Regions from separate parts of the Pseudoalteromonas sp. bablab_jr011 genome, predicted to be linked through region 2. Evidence: predicted binding sites of a transcription regulator. Region 2 holds the regulator's gene; each other region holds the start of a gene.

Region 1 (2,273 bases), on a different contig from region 2:
GCTGAGCTTGCAAAACCTGGCGCCGATGTATTCTTTTCGACATTAAATAAAACACCTAAAGCGTATTTATACGCCATTGTGGGTGCTGAAAAGTTATTAAAAATGGTGCCCGAAGGCACGCACGACCACAAAAAGTTTATAAAACCCGCCCAATTAATTGCATGGGCAGAAGACGCAGGCTTAAAAGTAAGAGCAAGCACAGGCCTCAGCTATAATCCGTTTTCTAAGCAATACAGTTTAAATGATGATGTGAGTGTTAATTACATTCTTCATTTTGAGAAACTTGCCTAATGGCTGGTTGTAATCCTGATATCGCTTTTGATGCCTTTATTTTTGATTTAGATGGCACATTACTCGATACTGCGGATGACCTTGGAGGCGCATTAAATCGCGTATTAGCAGATGCGAATATCGCGCCTGTAGATAAAAGCATTTATCGCCCAGCAGCGTCAAATGGGGCCAATGCATTATTAGAGGTCGGCTTTGGTGATAAATGGCCCGACGTTGAACAATTAGCATTAAGGCAGCAACTGCTCGACTATTATGCAGAAGACATTGCGATTCATAGCAAGTGCTTTAATGGCATTGAGCAACTTCTCGCCTCACTTGAGCAAAACAGCATTAAATGGGGGATCATGACCAATAAGCCCGGCTTTTTAACCGAGCCATTGGTGCAAGCTATCCCAAGCCTTGCTAATGCCATGGCTGTCGTGAGTGGTGATACCTTAGAAGTTGCTAAACCATCGCCAGAGCCACTTATTCATACTGCAAACATGCTCGATGTTGATCCAACGCGTTGCTTATACATAGGTGATGCCGAACGCGACATACAAGCAGCAAAAGCTGCCAATATGTACAGTGCAACTGCACTTTGGGGTTATATACCAAGTGTGGATACCGCACTGAGCTGGGGCGCAGATTTTAACTGGCAAACTCCAACTGATGGATTTATCCATATATAGTGTTAGTTTTAAGTTAAAACACCATATATTGTGATTGGGTTGAGTTTTAAGCAAACTTTGTTGATAAAAAAAACAGTCAGAAATTATTTTTAAAAACGATAATTTTTGTAGATCTTGAGTTGATTTTTACAAATTTCATCATCAATGAATGATCAAAGGTTAATGCTTACTAACACAATTCGTTTATCCAATAGTTATCCACAAAATGGGGCGTTTCTATCCCTTGCAAATGATCGCAGACCACACTATCTTGTGATCTGCGTTTTAAAGAACACCAGATATTGTGGCTAAATGTTATTCAATTGACTCATGCTGGTGCTAATAATAATTATAATTAAGAATACCTTTGTCACTAAAAATATAATTTCCCAAGGAATACAGGCAAAACTATGAACCAACAGCTATCTGTAAGCAAACGTGACGGCCGTAAAGAGTCACTTGATCTAGATAAGATCCATCGCGTCATCGCTTGGGCCGCCGAAGGTCTAAATAATGTGTCTGTGTCACAAGTTGAATTGAAATCACATATTCAATTTTACGATGGCATTCGTACTGACGACATTCACGAAACTATCATTAAAGCAGCAGCCGATCAGATCTCTAAAGATACCCCTGATTATCAATACCTTGCTGCTCGTTTAGCTGTATTCCATTTACGTAAGAAAGCGTATGGTCAATTTGAGCCGCCGCGTTTATACGACCACATTACAAAACTGGTTGAAGACAAGCGTTATGATCAACATTTACTCGTTGATTACACTGAGCAAGAAATTGACGAGTTAGATGCGTATATTGATCATAACCGTGACTTAAACTTCAGCTATGCCGCTGTAAAGCAGCTTGAAGGGAAATACCTAGTACAGAACCGTGTAACGGGTGAAATTTACGAAAGCGCGCAGTTTTTATATATCTTAGTAGCAGCGAGCTTGTTCTCTGACTACCCTCGAGAAACACGCCTTGATTACATCAAGCGCTTTTATGACGCGGTTTCGACATTCAAAATTTCATTGCCGACTCCTATTATGGCTGGTGTGCGTACACCTACACGTCAATTTAGTTCATGTGTACTGATTGAGTGTGGTGATAGCCTTGATTCAATTAATGCAACATCATCTGCGATTGTAAAATACGTATCACAACGTGCAGGTATTGGTATTAATGCGGGCCGTATTCGTGCTTTAGGTAGCCCAATCCGTAACGGTGAAGCATACCATACTGGGTGTATTCCATTTTATAAACACTTCCAAACAGCGGTTAAGAGCTGTTCTCAAGGCGGTGTCCGTGGTGGTGCAGCAACCCTATTCTACCCGC
Region 2 (2,273 bases):
AGGTCTTGCTGTGCAAAAGCACCCGCTAGGGTTGCTCCTGCTTCAAGCCAAATATGATTAAATTGTAATTCGGCTAACCGTGCTAAAACGGCCGATAAATCAACTTTATTTTTGTTAGCTGCCACCACTTCGTGTTTTACAAAATGTGGCCATTGCTGCTGATTATCAAGCTGTGTTGTGAAAATAATCACCGGACTCTCAATACTAAATAAAGCGAGATCTGGGGTGAGTCTGTTTTGCGAATCGATAATCACACGTGTTGGCTGACGTATCGGCAATGATGTTGGCATTGCAAATGGCAGCTCTTCAGTACGCACATTTAATTTGGCGTTATCACTGATAACGGTATCTGCACCACTCAAAATTGCGCAGCTTTGTGCGCGAAATGCTTGAACGTCTTGGCGTGCTTGTGGACCCGTGATCCATTTACTTTGGCCGTTATTAAGTGCCGTTTTTCCATCTAAACTACAGGCCATTTTACAGGTAACGAAAGGCAACCCTGTTTCCATTCGCTTCAAAAAGCCTTTGTTTAAATCGCGCGCCTGTTGCTCAAGTAACCCAGAGGCAACGTCAATACCTGCATCAGCCAATATTTGTAAGCCACGGCCACTGACTGCTGGATTTGGGTCTACCATTGCAGCAATCACTTTACTTACACCAGCCGCTTTTAGGCCTTCAGCACAGGGCGGAGTACGACCATAATGACTGCAAGGTTCAAGCGTCACATAGGCTGTTGCCCCTTTGGCATTATCGCCAGCAACGGCCAGTGCATTCACCTCGGCATGACCCTGCCCGGCAAGTTGATGAAAACCCTCACCAACTATATGGCCGTCTTTAACAAGTACACAACCCACATTAGGGTTTGGCGTCGTGGTAAAACGGCCCTGTTTGGCAAGCTCAATAGCGCGTGCCATATAAATGCTATCAAGTTCAGTGAACGACATGCTTAATCACCTAAACGGGCAATTTCTTCGCCAAACTCACGAATATCTTCAAATGAGCGATATACTGAGGCAAACCTAACATAAGCTACTTTATCAAGCTTCTTGAGCGATTCCATAATACACTCGCCGATTAAATGGCTTGAGATTTCACGCTCTCCGGTGGCACGTAGCTGTGATTTAATCACGTTAACGACTTCTTCGATTTGCTCTGTACTCACTGGACGTTTTTCTAATGCGCGGTGCAGGCCATTTAATAATTTGTCTTCGTTAAAAGGTTCTCGACTACCGTCTTGCTTTATCACCCTTGGCATAACAAGTTCAGCACCTTCAAAGGTGGTAAAACGCTCGTGACATTCGTTGCATTCGCGACGGCGTCTAACTTGGTGACCACCGCCAACAAGTCGTGAATCGATTACTTTAGTATCTTTTGCTGTGCAAAAAGGGCAATGCATAAGGTTAAACTTCCGTTTATAAAAAACAAAAAAAGACCGCTTAATAAGCGGCCTTTATAATAGCAAAAAACAACACTATTGTTATCTTAATTACGGTTTAACCAGCAATTAAGCGTAAACAGGTAGTTTTTTACAGATTGCTTTAACTTTCTCTTTTACTTCTGCTTGTACTGATGCATCGTTGATGTTGTCTAGTACGTCACAGATCCAGCCAGCAAGTTCTTTAGACTCAGCTTCTTTGAAACCACGGCGCGTAATTGCCGGAGAACCAATACGAAGACCCGACGTTACAAACGGTGAACGAGGGTCATTTGGTACTGAGTTTTTGTTTACTGTGATGTTTGCATTACCAAGGGCAGCGTCAGCATCTTTACCTGTGATATCTTTATCAATAAGGTCTAGAAGGAATAAGTGGTTGTCTGTTTTACCAGAAACAACTTTATAGCCACGCTCTTGTAACACTTCAACCATTGCTTGTGCGTTTTTAACCACTTGCGCTTGGTACGTTTTGAATTCAGGCTGTAATGCTTCTTTAAACGCAACCGCTTTAGCAGCGATGATGTGACATAAAGGACCACCTTGGCCACCCGGGAATACGGCGCTGTTAAGCTTTTTATAGATCTCTTCATCACCACACGCAGAAACAATTAGACCGCCACGAGGACCCGCTAATGTTTTATGAGTTGTTGTTGTAACAACATGCGCGTGAGGGATTGGGCTTGGGTATACGCCAGCCGCAATAAGACCTGCAACGTGTGCCATATCTACGAATAAGTACGCATCCACTTTATCAGCGATTTCACGGAACTTAGCCCAATCAACGATACCTGAGTATGCAGAGAAACCCGCAATGATCATTTTTGGTTTGTGCTCTAGT
Region 3 (2,273 bases), on a different contig from region 2:
CACATCAATGCAAATTCTTTATCTTTAGGTTCATTGTCTTCTACTAGCATGGCAGCGGTGACAACAGGGAATGTTAAAACAGCTTTGTTTCGCTCTTGGTTAAACCAATTTAAAAACATGCTTTGCAGTGCCTTTAAAGACGACCAATCGGGAGCCGTCATATCAGGAAACACAAAATGACCAAACATAGCCTCAAAGTATGCACTATCGTACAACGAGATATTCCAAAATACGCTTTGATAACCTCGTGCAGCAGCGGGTTGATTTAAAGCGTACACGACGTGCTGTAAGTGATTTTCTATCTGTTTATAGTGAGTAACTAAATAATCATCGCCGTAATCCTTACGCGCAAAGTAATCAAAATACATTAAAAATTCGACCGTCGCGACAGCCCCTGCAAACTGCGCGCTAATTGCAAAAACAAGATTCACAAAACTGCCGCAGAACGATTCTAAATGCTTAGGTGCCTTAGACTCTCCCCCTAATTTGGTTAGCCCATCCAATAAAAATGGATACATGGTGATAGAAGTACAGTAAGGCTTTAAGCTCGTTTCATCATGCACATAAATTTCATGGTTCTCAATTTGTCGAAGGTACTCTTTGCCCAATGACTCGCCGAAAAGCGCGGTTATTTTATTGCTCACCTGAGTGCGATTAACGTGAATGAAAAAGTCTTTCATTATTTCTGATTCTAGCGTCGCTATATTTTTTAATGTCACATTTGCATTCGCATCCACTTTAGAACCATCGGCCGCATTCTTGGCCTGTGTATAGTTTTCGATGAAACGCATTTTTTCTTTTAATTGTTCACAATTCAGCATAGACATTTTTATTATCCTTTTAAAAATAATGAGTTAAGTACCTTACCCGAAGCAATTTCAATAAATCGTTGATTAGTTAAATGGCTCGCCAGGCCACCTAATTCAGCGACATAACGGCCCGTTTTTACATAAGTCAGCTGTGCTTTTAATTGCTCCGACACATCCTCAAGCCCGGTATACAAACACGTTGCTAAGCCTTGCTGCGTTGCTAACTTTAAAAAATAAACTAAATCACCTTCCTGCCATTCTCCGCCAAAAAACACCACACAAGTTATCAAGTGCTTATAGCGCTCAAGTAACCCTAGAAAGCGTTGCGATGTTAACCGCTCACCATGCTTTGGATCCCATGTATCAACGCTATGACACCCAGGACAGCGCAAGGGGCACCCCGTGCACACAAAGCCTAACGCAATGTGTCCAGGGACTTCTTGAAAGCACACTTGGGGTTCTAATACATTAAACATAAACCACTACATATTGTGTTTTAAATTTCAATATGATCAATATATAGTATCAACACCGTTTTAAGCCAGTTTGAAACTTGATCTAGATCAAAGCAGCTTAGTTCTGCCAAAAGAACAAAATGGGTAGCCAATCAAAACCCCCTCCTGTCAAAAATAAAACGGAGCGCCACCCAGACACCTCTACCTACTTTGGAGGAGTTACCTTTACCCATCACTTTGCTAGAGTGCGAATAAATGAATTGTAAAGAGATGAAAATGACTGCGAAAATTGGAATTTTGACTGTTAGTGATCGCGCAAGCCGAGGCCAGTACGATGACTTATCGGGACCCGCTATCACCGATACATTAAATGACTATTTAAGTTCGCCATGGCAGGCATGCTATCGATTAGTCGAAGACGAGCAACATTTAATTGAAGCGGCATTATGCGAGCTTGCCGATCAAGAACAATGCGCTTTAATCATTACCACAGGTGGAACGGGTCCCGCCAAACGAGACATAACCCCCGAAGCCACAGAAGCGGTGTGTGACAAAATGATGCCAGGATTTGGTGAGTTAATGCGTACTGAAAGCTTAAAATACGTGCCAACGGCTATACTCTCTCGACAAACAGCGGGGATAAGAGACCGCTCATTAATAATTAACTTACCGGGCAAACCCAAAGCGATTCGTCAATGTCTTGATGCCGTATTTCCTGCGGTGCCTTATTGTATTGATTTACTTGAAGGGCCTTACTTAGAATGTGATGAATCTGTGGTTCAAGTATTTAGACCTAAGTCATAAATAGGTTTGTCATAACGTTAAAACATCCCCTTAGTTAATAACGAAAAAAGCCAGCTTAAGCTGGCTTTTCTATCGTATTAAGATTTATTTGTGTGATACATCAATCAGTTCAACAGTCCCGTCTTCGCGTACTTCAGCAATTTGACCTCGCGGTTCATCCATAAAGAACAAAGTAACAAAGCCAATCATTGCCGTACCGGCGATA

What was found. The regulator NrdR, encoded in region 2, represses ribonucleotide reductase genes. The targets are predictions, from matches to a motif close to AAACACNANATNTNGTGTTT.
Region 1: nrdA (class 1a ribonucleoside-diphosphate reductase subunit alpha) is a predicted target of NrdR. The motif match lies at 1,232-1,251, and genes of this name have one in related genera.
Region 3: nrdG (anaerobic ribonucleoside-triphosphate reductase activating protein) is a predicted target of NrdR. The motif match lies at 1,287-1,306, and genes of this name have one in related genera.

The regions. Positions count from the first base shown of each region.
Region 1 covers NZ_JACDWU010000320.1:144,698-146,970, forward strand. The annotation lists gene ubiG (bifunctional 2-polyprenyl-6-hydroxyphenol methylase/3-demethylubiquinol 3-O-methyltransferase UbiG) at 1-291, shown strand, start outside; gene JIG41_RS21445 (HAD family hydrolase) at 291-962, shown strand; gene nrdA (class 1a ribonucleoside-diphosphate reductase subunit alpha) at 1,352-2,273, shown strand, end outside.
Region 2 covers NZ_JACDWU010000290.1:17,986-20,258, reverse strand. The annotation lists gene ribD (bifunctional diaminohydroxyphosphoribosylaminopyrimidine deaminase/5-amino-6-(5-phosphoribosylamino)uracil reductase RibD) at 1-944, opposite strand, end outside; gene nrdR (transcriptional regulator NrdR) at 947-1,396, opposite strand; gene glyA (serine hydroxymethyltransferase) at 1,505-2,273, opposite strand, start outside.
Region 3 covers NZ_JACDWU010000097.1:16,568-18,840, forward strand. The annotation lists gene nrdD (anaerobic ribonucleoside-triphosphate reductase) at 1-827, opposite strand, end outside; gene nrdG (anaerobic ribonucleoside-triphosphate reductase activating protein) at 833-1,285, opposite strand; gene mog (molybdopterin adenylyltransferase) at 1,541-2,068, shown strand; gene JIG41_RS03695 (NarK family nitrate/nitrite MFS transporter) at 2,153-2,273, opposite strand, start outside.